2 regions of the Pseudarthrobacter sp. PH31-O2 genome follow, and region 1 is predicted to be linked to the other one. Evidence: riboswitches for the same ligand, from Rfam matches in the RefSeq annotation. Region 1 holds a riboswitch; the other holds the start of a gene.
What was found. Region 1 has a riboswitch for thiamine pyrophosphate ahead of thiC (phosphomethylpyrimidine synthase ThiC). Riboswitches for the same ligand answer to the same signal wherever they lie in the genome.
Positions count from the first base shown of each region.

Region 2: another riboswitch for thiamine pyrophosphate. It lies ahead of QMG72_RS01985 (bifunctional hydroxymethylpyrimidine kinase/phosphomethylpyrimidine kinase); the one in region 1 lies ahead of thiC (phosphomethylpyrimidine synthase ThiC).

Region 1 covers NZ_JASIST010000013.1:67,833-75,114, forward strand. The annotation lists gene QMG72_RS16660 (bifunctional lysylphosphatidylglycerol flippase/synthetase MprF) at 1-2,384, shown strand, start outside; partial or broken gene thiC (phosphomethylpyrimidine synthase ThiC) at 2,759-4,489, opposite strand; TPP riboswitch at 4,487-4,594, opposite strand; partial or broken gene QMG72_RS16670 (oxidoreductase dimerization domain-containing protein) at 4,949-5,680, opposite strand; gene QMG72_RS16675 (hypothetical protein) at 5,713-6,216, shown strand; partial or broken gene tatC (twin-arginine translocase subunit TatC) at 6,233-7,026, opposite strand; gene tatA (Sec-independent protein translocase subunit TatA) at 7,075-7,282, opposite strand, start outside.
Region 2 covers NZ_JASIST010000001.1:448,108-455,389, forward strand. The annotation lists gene QMG72_RS01975 (vitamin K epoxide reductase family protein) at 1-256, opposite strand, end outside; gene QMG72_RS01980 (Rne/Rng family ribonuclease) at 728-3,967, shown strand; TPP riboswitch at 4,072-4,169, shown strand; gene QMG72_RS01985 (bifunctional hydroxymethylpyrimidine kinase/phosphomethylpyrimidine kinase) at 4,161-5,762, shown strand; gene rplU (50S ribosomal protein L21) at 6,117-6,425, shown strand; gene rpmA (50S ribosomal protein L27) at 6,487-6,750, shown strand; gene obgE (GTPase ObgE) at 6,870-7,282, shown strand, end outside.

The sequences.
Region 1 (7,282 bases):
TGTGGGCGCAGAACCTGACCGGGTACCTGCTGGGAAGCGCAGTTGTGCTCGTAGTCGGGCTGGCACTCGAATACCGGATGGGAAGCCTCAGGTTCGCCGTAGCGGCCCTGGGCAGCCAGATACTCGGAATTAGTGCAGCTCTCGCGTTCCTCACGGTTGCACATCAGATCATGGGGACCTGGACTCAGGAAATGAGCGGGCACCTCTTCCTTGGCCCCACTGCACTCATGACCGGGGCCATTATGGCGGGGACGGCGATGATGCCGACCCTGTGGCGGCGGCGGGTCCGCCTCGTCGTCTTCGCCCTGCTGGTACTCCTGGCCCTGTACAGCGGCGGGTTCGCGGACCTGGTCCGCCTCAGCGCCGCAGGTGCCGGGGCGCTCCTGGGCCCGGTCCTGTGTGGGAGGGCGCCCCGTTTCGTCCGCCCCGTCAGCTCCCGGCATGAGGGCCGGGTCCTCATCGCGCTGCTGGTGGCCGTGTCGGCCGTCGGGCCCGTCGTCGCCGGCCTGACGCCGCACGCCGCGGGACCGCTATCGGTGCTGCGTTTCCTGTTCACCAACATTCAGCCCGTGGACCCGGCGACACTCCAAGTCCTGTGCGCCGACCCGGGACAAGCGAAGGAATGCGCCGGCGCAATTTTCATGGCGGTCCTGCCATCTTTTCTCTTACTGATCCTCGCAGACGGTTTACGCCGAGGACGCCGCTTCGCCTGGGCCGCCGCCGTGCTGGTTCAGCTGGGATTGTCCGTGCTGGCCGGAATAACCATCGCAGGGGTGCTGTATCCGGGAGCACCGGGCACCGTGGCGCCCGAAGGGATCGGCGCCATCGAAACTGCCGGGTACACGCACCCTCTCGCGCTGGTGCTGCCGCTACTCCTGCCCGCGGTGCTGACGCTGGTGCTGCTGATCTTCCGCGGGCTTTTTCCGGTGTCGGCCCCTGCCGGAACCTACCGACGGCTCGCGGTCAGCACCGGGAAGACAGCAGCCTTCCTTGCCTCCGTCTACCTGTTGGCCGGAATCCTCCTGGCTCCCAGCATCACACCCGTCCCGGGACCCAGGGAACTGCTCGCAGATATACCGGATAGGTTTCTGCCGCTGGGATACATGCTCGATCTTGCCCCGGCGTTCGTTCCCCAGGGCGCCGCTGCAACCGTTCTCTATGAAGGAGTCGGCATTGTCTTCTGGGCTGTCACCGCAATCATGACCTTAAAAACCTTCCTGCGCCCGGCCCCAACACAGCACCACTCCGGTACCGAACTCGCACGAGGAATACTGAAAGCCAACCACGGTGGCAACTTGTCCTGGATGACGACCTGGCCAGGGAATATGTACTGGTTCTCCTCCACCGGTGAAAGTTTCATCGCCTATCGTGTCATCGCTGGGGTTGCCCTGGCCCTGGGCGGCCCGGTCGGACCCGTGACCCCTCGCCATGCCACGTTCGAGGAGTTCACCCGTTTTTGCAGTGGGCAAGGCTGGACCCCGTGCTTCTACTCCGTCCCCCAGGATCTGCGCGACCACGCCGCGTCCCTGGGCTGGGGCTCAGTGCAGGTCGCCCAGGAAACGATCCTGCCGCTTGATGCGGTGTCCTTTAAAGGAAAGAAATTCCAGGACGTCCGAACCGCGATGAATAACGCCGCCAAAGCCGGGATCAGGGCCGAATGGACCACATACCGGACCGCATCGTTCTCGGTACTGGCACAGATCCAGGAGATCTCGGAAGAATGGGTCGCCGACAAGAAAATGCCCGAAATGGGATTCACCCTCGGAAGCCTGGACGAACTCAACGACCCCGAGGTCCGACTGCTGGTTGCCGTCGGCACTGACCGCATGGTCCACGCCGTCGCCTCTTGGCTGCCCGTCTACAACAACGGCACCATCGAAGGCTGGACCCTGGACTTCATGCGGCGCCGCACCAACGGATTCCGTGCCGGCATCGAATTCCTTATCGCTTCCGCCTCACTCAGCCTCAAAAACGAAGGATACGGGTTCATCAGCCTCTCTGGAGCGCCGCTGGCCCGGCACAACGAACCACCACAGCGCGGACCAGCTTCGGCAAGCAACCAGAGCTCCGGCAGCCTGGACCGGCTCCTCGACCGGCTCGGCGCGACCCTGGAACCTGTCTACGGGTTCAGGTCCCTGCTGGCATTCAAAGCAAAATTCCAGCCCCGCTACGAACCCCTCTACATGCTCTACCCTGACGCAGCCGCACTGCCCGCCATTGCCAACGCCATCACCCGCGCCTACCTCCCCACTGTCAACCTCGCAGAAACCCTAACCCTGGCCCGGCGCCTGCTAAGTGCACCCAAACAACCCCGCACCCGAGTCAGGAGACCGTACCGTCACCCGCCATCCCAGCCCGAAACGCCGGTGAAGAAAAGCGAATAACAACTTGACCCTGCCCATCACGGTCTCGGAGGTTGCCCGCCGCGCCGACGTCAACCCCGGGCTGGTCCGGTCGGAACTCCTTATGCAAGAAATCAGAAACTCCAAAGCCCTACTCACCAGCGGGGCGCATCCAAGGAGACGGACTCAACCGGCGGTTCGCTCAGCGGACGTGAGCTCCTGCGCCAGTAAGACCACCACCTCCGCCCCGAGATTCGTCAATACCGGGCGGATCGCGAACTCATGGTCGAGCAGATCGACGGGACCGACGCCGACTCACAGCCCTCCCCGCCGACCCAGTCGAACAGATCTCTAGTTCCGGATCGGGGCAGGACCGGCGCCGGAGTGCCGGCGCCGCCCGAACCCGCTCCTCGTTCCTAGCTCCCGGGCACGACGGGTTCGGGAAGGTAGACCTTACCGCCGGATTCGCGGAACTCGTCGGATTTAGCGTTCATTCCGGCGATGGCTTCCTGTTCGGACATGCCTCCGAACTGGTCGCGGATGTCCTGGGAGAGCCGCATGGAGCAGAACTTGGGTCCGCACATGGAGCAGAAGTGCGCGGTCTTCGCCGGCTCGGCGGGCAACGTCTCGTCATGGAAGGATTCGGCTGTTTACGGGTCCAGGGAAAGTGCGAACTGGTCCCGCCAGCGGAACTCGAACCGTGCCTTTGACAGGGCGTCGTCGCGACCGTGGGCTCCTGGGTGTCCTTTGGCGAGGTCGGCGGCGTGGGCGGCGATTTTGTAGGTGATGACGCCGGTCTTGACGTCATCCTTGTTCGGCAACCCGAGGTGTTCCTTGGGCGTGACGTAGCAGAGCATTGCGGTGCCGTAGCGGGCGATTTCGGTGGCGCCGATGGCCGAGGTGATGTGGTCATAGCCTGGGGCGATGTCGGTCACCAGCGGGCCGAGGGTGTAGAAGGGGGCGCCGTCGCAGAGTTCCTGCTGTCGCTCGACGTTTTCGCGGACGAGGTGGAAGGGGATGTGCCCGGGGCCTTCGACCATGGCCTGCACGTCGTACTTCCAGGCCCGCTTGGTGAGTTCGGCGAGGGTGTCCAGTTCGGCGAACTGGGCGGCGTCGTTGGCATCCGCGGTCGCGCCGGGCCGCAGGCCATCACCCAGGGAAAAGGCGACGTCGTACTTGGCGAAGATCTCGCACAGTTCGTCGAAGTGTGTGTAGAGGAAGTTCTCCTGGTGGTGGGCCAGGCACCAGCCGGCCATGATCGACCCGCCGCGGGAGACGATACCGGTCACCCGGTTGGCGGTCAGGGGGACGTACCGCAGCAGCACCCCGGCGTGGACGGTCATATAGTCCACGCCCTGCTCGCATTGTTCGATCACGGTGTCCCGATAGATTTCCCAGGTCAGGTCATTGGCCTCACCGTTGACCTTCTCCAGTGCCTGATAGATCGGTACTGTCCCAATCGGGACCGGAGCGTTGCGGATGATCCATTCACGCGTGGTGTGGATGTCATCGCCGGTGGAGAGGTCCATCACGGTGTCGGCGCCCCATCGGGCGGCCCACTGCAGTTTGTCCACTTCCTCAGCGATGGAGGAGGTGACCGCGGAGTTGCCGATGTTGGCGTTGATCTTCACGAGGAAGGCCTTGCCGATGATCATCGGTTCGGATTCGGGGTGGTTGATGTTGTTGGGAATGATGGCCCGACCTGCGGCAACTTCGCCGCGCACCAGCTCAACGTCGCAGTTTTCCCGCACTGCCACAAACCGCATCTCGGGAGTGATGACGCCCTGGCGGGCGTAGCGCATCTGGGTAACGGTCTTACCCTCGAGGGCGCGGCGGGGAACCGGCTGCGCGCCTTTCCATTCAGCAGAAGCCGCACCCCGTCGCACGGCGGATTTACCGTCGTCGAGCAGGTTCCGTTCCCGGCCGCCGTAGGGCTCGGTGTCGCCCCTGGATTCTATCCATTCGGACCGGAACGGCTCCAGGCCGATCACAGGATCGCTTCCGGGCCCGGCCGTCCGGTAGACCGTGAACGGTGGATTCTTCGTCCCGTTCGGAGAGTCCTCCAGGGCAATCTCCGTGACAGGGACCCTAATGCCATTTTCGGGGTCTCGGGCGTACGCGAGCGAATGTGAATTCATGGAGCTCATCAGTGGTTTCCTACTTCCTTCGCCGGCATGACCCGGACAGGTTCAACGGTCGCAGACTGCATCAGCCCGATCTCAGCCCTTGCAAGGGCACCCGTGTGGATGGAAAAATCGTAGCACCCCAGCGTGCCCGTTCTACCGCTCTGGATGATCCCGGGTATCCCCCGGACGGCAGCCATTATCGGAAGCAGGCCCTCCAGCGACGCAGTGCACGCCGAATCACCGGAAGCTGAGACTCCTGTCGGCAGCTGCCGAGGATGATGCGCTCCTCTGGCCAGCCGGCAGTCCTCCGAACGCACAGCATTCGAAATGATGCAGACGCCTGCACTGTTGATCCGTGCCGGGGCAGCGAGGGCGAGAGGGTGCGAGGACGATGTCGGTTACCTGTGAGGACGGAGGTCGGCTGGATCGATGAAGTCGTACTCAACGAGGCCTGCTGCATCCGTGTGGAGGCCTAGCTGGTCACGAGGCGCAGCATGAGAGTTTGGAGACATCGGTGGTGAAGGACTGGGCGGCGATCTTGATTCCTTCGGCCATTGTGAGGTACGCGCTCCATAGGTTCGCCACCTGCTCCACAGTCATTCCCGCTTCCATGATGAAGACCCCGGCCGCGGCCAGGTCACCGGCGTCCTTGGCGACGGCGGTCATTCCCACGATCCGTCCGTTGTCCGCGTCGGCGACAATTTTGATGAAGCCTCGGGTGTCCCTGTTCACCAAGGCTCTGGGGACGTATGCCAGGGGAAGCACCCGGCATACGCACCGGATACCGGCTGCGTCGACCTCACGGCCGGCGTTGTTGAAGGCGTTCTCCCCCACAAGGGAGCCGTGGGCGGCTGCGACGTAGACGAATTCGCGGTGTCCGGTCCCTTCCCCGGCGGCCCAGATCCGTTCGTGGGAGCTGGCTAGGATGTTCTGCAAGAGGATTTCGCCCCGGTGCCCGGTTTTGCCGCCGACCGCGGCCAGGTTCAGTCCGTTCGTGACCGGCCGGCGTCCGGTGGCGACGAGCAGTCTGGCGGCCCGGAATTCCTGCTGCCCACCTGAGACGATCGCGGTCGCGATGATCCCGCCGGTGGCCGGGTCCGTGCGCACCGAGGACACGGCCGCCCGGCGGACGACCCGGATACCTTCGTCGGCGAAGACGCCCATCAGGGCCTGGGAGGCGTCGGGTTCCTCGGCCGAGGCCAGACTCTGCTGCGTCGACAGTATGGAGGGACTCGTCTGCATACATGAGGACGGCAAATTGCGGCATTGACCTCGAAGCCGCCGCCGGTATCCTCGCTGTCGAGGCTTATCACGCCGGAATCATCAGAACCACCCTCTACGCTCGTGATCTGCAGGTACCCGCCCAAGCGATCTCCGACGCCCGGGACAGCCTCGATGGATCAACTGATTTCGATCAGGGTATTGGCACTAAAGACACCGCCAACCTTGTCCCGACCGACGCAAACGGCATCGCTTTCAGCCGCAGCCCGGGGCAGGTCCTGAACATCGCCTACCTCACCGCCAAAGCAGAAAGAGAAGGCGGGTTCTTCCCCAAGGGGGTAAACGGCGAGATCAACCGGAGCGCAGCCAGCGCCTCACCACCCCACACCCATACAGAAACGGATGGACCACGGCAGGCGGGCACCCCGGGGGCTGCCCGCCGGCCGTGGTCGGGGCAGAAAGGCCCATGCGCCGGCGGGCCTCACCGGGCTGATCCGCTTCCCGCCAGGCACATGGTGCGCGGCTGACCCGTTGCACCAAGGGCTAGAGATTCCCCAGTTCGGAGCCGGGCGTTGCCAGGTCCGCGCGGGCTTCGGTCTCCGCGGCAAGCTTGACCGTCCGCCGTTCCCGGCGGCGATCATTGAGCAGGCAGAGCCCGATGGCCGTGAAGAACAACACCAGCATGGGCACGGCAAGATAGAACATACTCGTGGCATCCGCGCCCGGCGCGGCCATGGCGGCAAACAGACACACGAGGAACACAGTGATCCGCCAGCTCTTGAGGAGTTGGGCGCCCTTGACCAGCCCGGCCAGGTTCAGGCCGAACAGGACCACAGGGAGCAGGAACGCGATGCCGAACGCGAGGAGCAGGCGCAGGACGAAGGACAGGTAGATCTGGGCGCTGATGAAGTTGGAGCCCCGGCGGGAGTGAAATCCGTCAACACCCGCACGGCGTTCGGCAGCACGAGCCAGGCCAGGGCCACGCCGCCGAGGAACAGCGGCACGGCTGCCGCGACGAACGACAAGGCGAGCCGGCGTTCCTTCTTATGCAGGCCCGGGACGATGAACGCCCAGAGCTGGTAGAGCCAGACCGGGCTGGCGAGGATGAGGCCCAGGAACACGGATACTTGGATCAACAGGTCGAAGGAGCTCGCCACGCCGTCGAAGTTCAGCGTGGCCTGCCGGCCCTCATGTTCGTTCAGGTCCCGAATCGGCTTGATGAGCGCCGTAAGAAAGGGCTGGTATACGAGGAAGCCGACGACGGTCCCCAGCACGACGGCGACCGCAGCCTTGAAAAGCCGGTTCCGCAACTCCTTGAGGTGGTCCAAGAGCGCCATCCGCCCCTCAGGGTTGGATCGGCTGCTCTTACCGGCTGCCATGGTGTCTTAGGCGCGGGTCGGCGGCGGTACGTCGGTTCCGTCTCCGGTCCGGCTTTCGACCCCCGTGGACTTCGGGTAATTCACGGTCCGGCCCTCGACGGGTTCGGCGTCCGCGGCGTTCTTCTCAGGAGGGCCCTCCTCCTTCATCTCGCGGACTTCGGACTTGAAGATACGCATCGATTGGCCCAGGCTCCTGGCCATTCCCGGCAGCTTC
Region 2 (7,282 bases), on a different contig from region 1:
AGGTCTGCATAACCTGCCCGCAGGAGATCCATGGGTTCACATCGCAGACTGTTACATGGTTCGGATCCTTGAGTACCTCGAGCTTTTCCAGTACCAGGGCCCCGGAGGCCAGCCAGCCAACGACGCCGGTGATCAGCAGGAGCCACGCGAACGGGCGGTCGCGGGTCATCGGCGGCAGCTGACGTGCGTCGGCTGAGGTGCCGCGGCGTTGCTGCCGCACGGCTGCCTCGTCGGTGGCGCTGGAGATGCTGGGCATGGAATGGATGTCCTTCGCTTGGATGCAACTGGTCCGATTGTATCGCCGGACCCTGGAGGGAGTCCGGACGCTGTTGCCTTCATGGGGGATTCGGTCCACGGTGCAGGCCGGATGCCCCGCTTACGCCTGCTCGGACGTGTCCTGTGAGACAATGATCGTGGCTGGAACCCGATCCACATCCGGGTCCCGGTCCGGCGATTTTGTTCCCAAGACCGCCAATGATGAGCAGGGAGCCACGGATCCTCTGATCCAGGCTGTCCCGCAATGCCATTGGACGGCACCTGGTTGTGGTGTGTAGATCAACGGGTTTCAGAGCAATTCCGCCGGCTCTCCAGGGCTGCCGCACCCCACTGCCGGTGCGAACCTGAGGGTATTCAATTGACTTCTGTCAATGCCCGCGGGTGTTGACAAATATTTGCCTCAACGGGTGCCGGATGTGGCGGCATGTCAGGGGCAGGAGTGTCGCCATATATGGATAATGACCAGGTTGTAACAGGCAACGAAGACGTGCTGGCCGCAAGTGCCGGGGCAGCTGATGAATCAGCGGCCGCGTCACCGCCGAAACGGCCCGTCCGGACCCGCCGCAAGACCCTTCCCAAAAGCGGTACAGGCGCCGCGGAGACCGTCGCGGACACCGCGGTCCCCGCGGAGGTGCCGGACGCTCCGGCCGCCGAAACCAAGGCCCCCGCCCGCCGCTCCCGCGCCCGCAAGGTAGCCGAGCCGGCCGAATCCGTTCCTGCTGCGGACCCGGCACAGACCCCGGACGTTCCCTCTGATGTCCCTGCCGGAATGACAGCCGCAGCCGAGGCCGCCGACGCCCCGGCCGAAAAGCCCGTCCGTCGCCGCGCCAGCCGCGCCAAGGCCAAGGCCCCGGCCGCAGGGACCGCAGCTGACGGGGCCGCCAGTGCGGAACCGGAAGCCGCCGCCACGGAAACCGCAGGCGTTACCGCCGCCGCCAGCCCGGTCGCGGATGAAACTGCCGCCGAGGCCCCGGCAGCAGCCCCAGCCGCCCCGGCAGCTGAAAGCCCGGCAGCTGAAAGCCCGGCTGCTGAAGCCCCGGCGGAAGCCTCGGCTGCCGCTTCGCTGTTCATGGAGCCGGGAGCGGTCACCTCGATGATCTTCCAGGCACCCGACCTGGCCGCCGCGGCCCGCCCTGTCCCGGCCCCGGCTGCCGCCGCAGCGGAAGCTGACGACGACGACGACGAAGAAGGCGAGAGCGAGGACGCCGGAAGCCGCCGCCGTCGCCGCAGCCGCGGTCGCCGCGGCCGCAGCAGCCGTGGAGCTGAGAGCGAACCGGGATCCGAAGACGAATCCGACGACGCGGATGACGCTGAAGAAGGCACTGGCGAGCAGCTCGAAGACGGCGTGACCTCCCGCCGCCGTCGCCGCCGCCGTCGCGGCGAGCAGGATCTGGAACTGACCGGCGGGGAGGACGACGACCCGCCCAACACGGTGACGCGCGTCCGCGCGCCGCGCACAGCCAGCGAGGCTCCGGTGAACAACCGTGTCACCTCGCTCAAGGGCTCCACCCGCCTGGAGGCGAAAAAGCAGCGCCGCCGCGAATCCCGCGATACCGGACGCCGCCGCACCGTCATCACCGAGGCCGAGTTCCTGGCCCGGCGCGAATCGGTGGACCGCCAAATGATCGTCCGCCAGCGCGATGACAGAATCCAGATCGGCGTCCTCGAGGACGGCGTGCTGGCCGAGCACTTTGTCTCGAAGACCCAGCAGGATTCCCTGATCGGCAACGTCTACCTGGGCAAGGTCCAGAACGTACTGCCGTCGATGGAAGCCGCCTTCGTCGACATCGGACGCGGCCGCAACGCCGTGCTGTACGCCGGCGAGGTCAATTGGGAGTCCGTCAACCTCGAGGGCAAGCAGCGCCGGATCGAGAACGCGCTGAAGTCCGGCGACTCCGTGCTGGTCCAGGTCACCAAGGATCCCGTCGGGCACAAGGGCGCCCGCCTCACAAGCCAGATCTCGCTGCCCGGCCGCTACCTCGTCTACGTACCCGGCGGTTCCATGACCGGAATCTCGCGCAAGCTGCCCGACGTCGAACGCAACCGCCTCAAGCGGATCCTCAAGGACCGCCTGCCCGAGGATGCGGGCGTTATTGTGCGCACCGCCGCGGAGGGTGCGTCCGAGGAAGAACTCACGCACGACATCAACCGGCTCCGTGCCCAGTGGGAAGGGATCGAGGGCCAGTCGAGCTCAACCAAGATCCTTGCCCCCGAACTGCTCTACGGCGAACCCGATCTGACCATCAAGGTAGTCCGTGATGTCTTCAACGAGGACTTCTCCAAGCTGATCGTCTCCGGTGAGGAAGCGTGGGACACCATCGAGGCCTACGTCACCTACGTAGCCCCCGACCTTGTCGGCCGGCTGGAGAAATGGACCAAGGACTCGGACATCTTCGGTGCCTGGCGCATCGACGAGCAGATCCACAAAGCACTGGACCGCAAGGTTTTCCTGCCCTCCGGCGGCTCGCTCGTAATCGACCGCACCGAAGCCATGACAGTGGTGGACGTCAACACCGGCAAGTTCACCGGCAGCGGCGGCAACCTTGAGGAAACCGTCACCAAAAACAACCTCGAAGCGGCCGAAGAAGTTGTCCGGCAGCTCCGGCTCCGCGACATCGGCGGCATTATCGTGATCGACTTCATCGACATGGTGCTTGAATCGAACCGGGACCTGGTACTGCGCCGCATGGTGGAGTGCCTGGGCCGGGACCGGACCAAACACCAGGTCGCGGAGGTGACTTCGCTGGGCCTCGTGCAGATGACGCGGAAGCGGATGGGTACCGGGCTGCTGGAAGTTTTCGGCGAACAGTGCGAGGCCTGCGCCGGCCGCGGCATTGTGACCCACGACGAGCCGGTGGAGCACCGCCGCGCCAACGTCGTTGCCGCCGAGCATCACATTCCCCGTGCGGAGCAGCCTGCCCCCCCGCGGACCGAACGCAAGAGCCGCCGCCGCGGACGGGGCGGCCAGGGCACGGACGAACAGTCGGTGCCGGCCGCAGCGCACCCCGAGCCCACCGACGCCGAACGCCATGCCAAGGCCGAGGCGACCCGCCACGCGCTGGCGAATATCGCTGCGGCGGCGCATGCTGCCCATCTGCATGACGATGAAGCGGCCACGGGAGTCGACGCCGGGGTCCGCCAGGCCGCTGTTGAGGCAGCCGTCGAGCTGGCCGCAACGGAGGAGGCTGCCGGACGTCCCGGCGCCGTGCTGACCTTCGGCGGCGAACAAGTCGCACTGCCGTTTGTGGAGCATGCCGACGAGTCGGGTGCGCCCGCGCTGACCATGGACCTGCTGACCGAGGCTTTCGCCCAGCTGGGTGACAGCGGGGAAGTCTCCGCGGCGGATCCCGCTGCACCGGCTGCGAAGGCGGCCGCAGCCCGGACTGCACCGGCGGCTCCGGCGCGTGCCGGCGGAACCGGCCCGGGCCGCGCCCAGGCGCCAGGCTCCCAGACGGAGGCGGCCCCCGAGGCCGGCGCCTCCCGTGCCCGCCGCGGACGGCGCAACCGCAGCGCCAGCCGCGCGCAGGGAGCAGCCAACGAAACCTCGGTAGAGCAGCGCCGGGCGGCGCCGCAGGCTGCCGTTTCGGTACACGAGGCAAAGGCCCCGGCAGCAGCAACAACGCCGACGGCCAAACCGGCCACAAACGAACCGATTATCCTCGGCGTCGGCGTTCCGGCCTCGGAACTCTAACCCCAAGAAAGTTCGGGAAGGCCGCGGGTGCGGTCCGGGCCGCGTAGCAATACGCCAGGTTCGGGCCGTGCCCGCGACTTCGTTAAAGGATGCGGCTAGGCTTGGTCCCTGACACGGGGTGCCGCGCATCGAGCCGGCTGAGATCCAGACCCGTTGAACCTGTCCGGTTAGCACCGGCGAAGGGATGTCTCCCATGACCGCCGCCTCCCCGTTTCTTCCCGCTGTCCCAGCAGCCCCGGCATCCCGGATCCCGCGGGTGCTCACGATCGCAGGCTCGGACCCCTCCGGCGGTGCCGGGATCCAGGCGGACCTGAAGAGCATTGCCGCGCATGGCGGCTACGGCATGGCCGCCATCACCGCCCTGACCGCACAGAACACACGCGGCGTCAGCGCCATCCACGTCCCGCCGGCAGATTTCCTGACCGCCCAGCTTGACGCGGTCAGCGCCGACATCCGGATCGACGCCGTCAAGATCGGGATGCTGGGGGACGCCGCCGTGATCGACGCCGTCCGGACCTGGCTGGCGAAGGTCAGGCCCGCCATTGTGGTGCTGGACCCCGTGATGGTGGCCACAAGCGGTGACCGGCTGCTGCAGGCGCCCGCCGAATCGGCGCTGCAAGAACTGCTGCCCTACGCGGACCTGATCACGCCGAACCTCGCCGAACTCGCGATTCTGCTCAACGAACCCGTCGCCGGCAACTGGGCTGCGGCGCTGGAACAGGGCAAGCGGCTTGCCGCCGGCACCGGCACGACCGTCCTGGTGAAGGGCGGCCACCTCGACGGCACCGGCGCTGCGGGCGGAGCCGGCGAGCACGGCGACGGCTGCCCGGACGCGCTCGTCAACACCTGCGGGGTCCTGGCCCGGCACGTCATAGTAGTACCGGGGGAGCGGGTCCGCACCAGCAACAGCCACGGAACGGGATGCTCACTGTCCGCGGCGATGGCGACCGTGCAGGCCCGGGTCGGGGACTGGGAGGCCGCCTTGCGGGAAGTTAAGCCGTGGCTGGAAGGGGCGCTGCGCACCTCGGCGGACCTCGACGTCGGCAGCGGCAACGGCCCGGTCCATCACTTCCACCATGTCCAGCATCAGACCGCCCATCACGGTACGGGTGCCGGCGGCGGCGAACTGCACCGGGTCCCTGCCGCGGGTGAATTCGCCCGTGGACTGCGGGAAACCGCTGCTGCCGACCTCGAGGCCATCTACGGCCTGGACTTCATCACGGCCCTGGCGGACGGGTCCTTGCCGGAGCAGGACTTCGCGTACTACCTCGGACAGGACGCCCTGTACCTGAACGGCTATTCGCGGGTCCTCTCCCGGGCCGCCGCGATCGCACCCACGGAAGACGAACAGCTCTTCTGGACCCGCTCCGCACAGAATTGCCTCAGCGTCGAAGCCGAACTGCACCGGACCTGGCTGCGCGGACGCACGGCGGAGCGGACGCTCGGACCGGTCACCAAGTCCTACGTAGACCACCTTCTGGCCGCCTCGGTCACCGGGAGCTACGGAGTGCTGATCGCTGCGGTACTGCCGTGCTTCTGGCTCTATGCCGAGGTGGGACAGGCACTGCACAACCGGTTCCTCGCCGCGGGTGCGCCGCAATCGCACCCCTACGCCGCGTGGCTGCGCACCTACGCCGATCCGGAGTTCGCCGACGCCACCCGGCAGGCCATCGCCCACACCGACACCGCAGCCCGGGCGGCCTCACCCGGCGAACGGGACGCCATGACCGTGGCCTTCCGGCAGTCCGCCCGCTACGAAGTGGACTTCTTCGACGCGCCGCGCGTGCACGCCTGAGCCGCGGGACAGCAGGGAGCCTGTACGATAGGGAGGCGCGGTTCCGGAAGTCGTTGCGGCAACGTCCTGTCCATACAGGGTGTCACCTAGCACGTACCTCCCTTCGGAACCAGCCTCATTTGCGGCCGAAGGCAAAATTAGCGTAGTCTAGATCTTCGGTGCTTACGCCAACACTTGGGTTATGACCTTGAGGACGCTCCACTTGATTTCAGGTGCGAATGTCCACGGGATAGCTCATGGGTTCCCCCGGGGAACCCACCGGCGTAGAGGCACAGCGTGAGCCGGACCATCAACTTTGGACCCAGGTTCCGCACGCAAATCTAGTAATAAACGTCGAGAGAAGTGAGTTCCCCAGTGGTGTACGCGATTGTCCGCGCAGGCGGCCGGCAAGAGAAGGTTTCCGTTGGAGACTTCGTTACCCTGAACCGCGTCCCCGGTGGAGCCGGCAGCACCTTTGAGTTGCCCGCACTGCTCCTGGTAGACGGTGACAAGGTCATGTCTGCTGCTTCGGACCTGGCCAAGGTAAAGGTTACGGCTGAGATCCTTGAGGACCTTCGCGGTCCCAAGATCGTCATCCAGAAGTTCAAGAACAAGACCGGTTACAAAAAGCGCCAGGGTCACCGTCAGGAATTGACCAAGGTCAAGATCACCGGTATCAAGTAACTACTCGTTACTGTTCAGGTTTTCAGCAGATTCCCCAGAATTTTAAGGCAGGCATTTCCAAATGGCACATAAAAAAGGCGCGAGTTCCACTCGCAACGGTCGTGACTCGAACGCCCAGTACCTCGGCGTCAAGCGCTTCGGCGGTCAGGTAGTTTCCGCAGGCGAGATCATCGTCCGCCAGCGTGGAACCCACTTCCACCCGGGCGCCGGCGTCGGCCGCGGCGGCGACGACACCCTGTTCGCCCTGGCTCCCGGAGCCGTCGAGTTCGGCACCCGCCGCGGTCGTCGCGTTGTGAACATTGTGGCTGCAGCAGCTGCAGAGTAGTACCTACGTTTTAAATCGGTGGGGCGGGCCATTAGGTCCGCTCCACCGGTGTTTTAACCGCATTACAATCATCCTGAGCGTCTTTGCACGCTTACGGGAACAGCACTGAGGAGATCCACGTGGCGAGCTTTGTAGACCGGGTAGTACTGCACGTATCCGGCGGTACCGGCGGCCACGGCTGTGTCTCCGTTCACCGCGAGAAGTTCAAGCCGCTCGGCGGTCCCGACGGCGGCAACGGCGGCAACGGCGGCGACGTTATCCTGCGCGTGGACCCCCAGACCACGACCCTGCTCGATTACCACCACGCCCCGCACCGCCACGCCACCAACGGCGGACCCGGTATGGGCGACTGGCGCGCCGGCAAGCACGGCGAAACCCTGATCCTCCCGGTTCCCGAGGGCACCGTGGTCAAGTCCAAGGACGGCAGGGTCCTCGCAGACCTGGTCGGTGAGGGTTCCGAATACATCGCCGCGGCCGGCGGCATCGGTGGACTGGGCAACGCTTCGCTCTCCTCGCAGAAACGCCGCGCCCC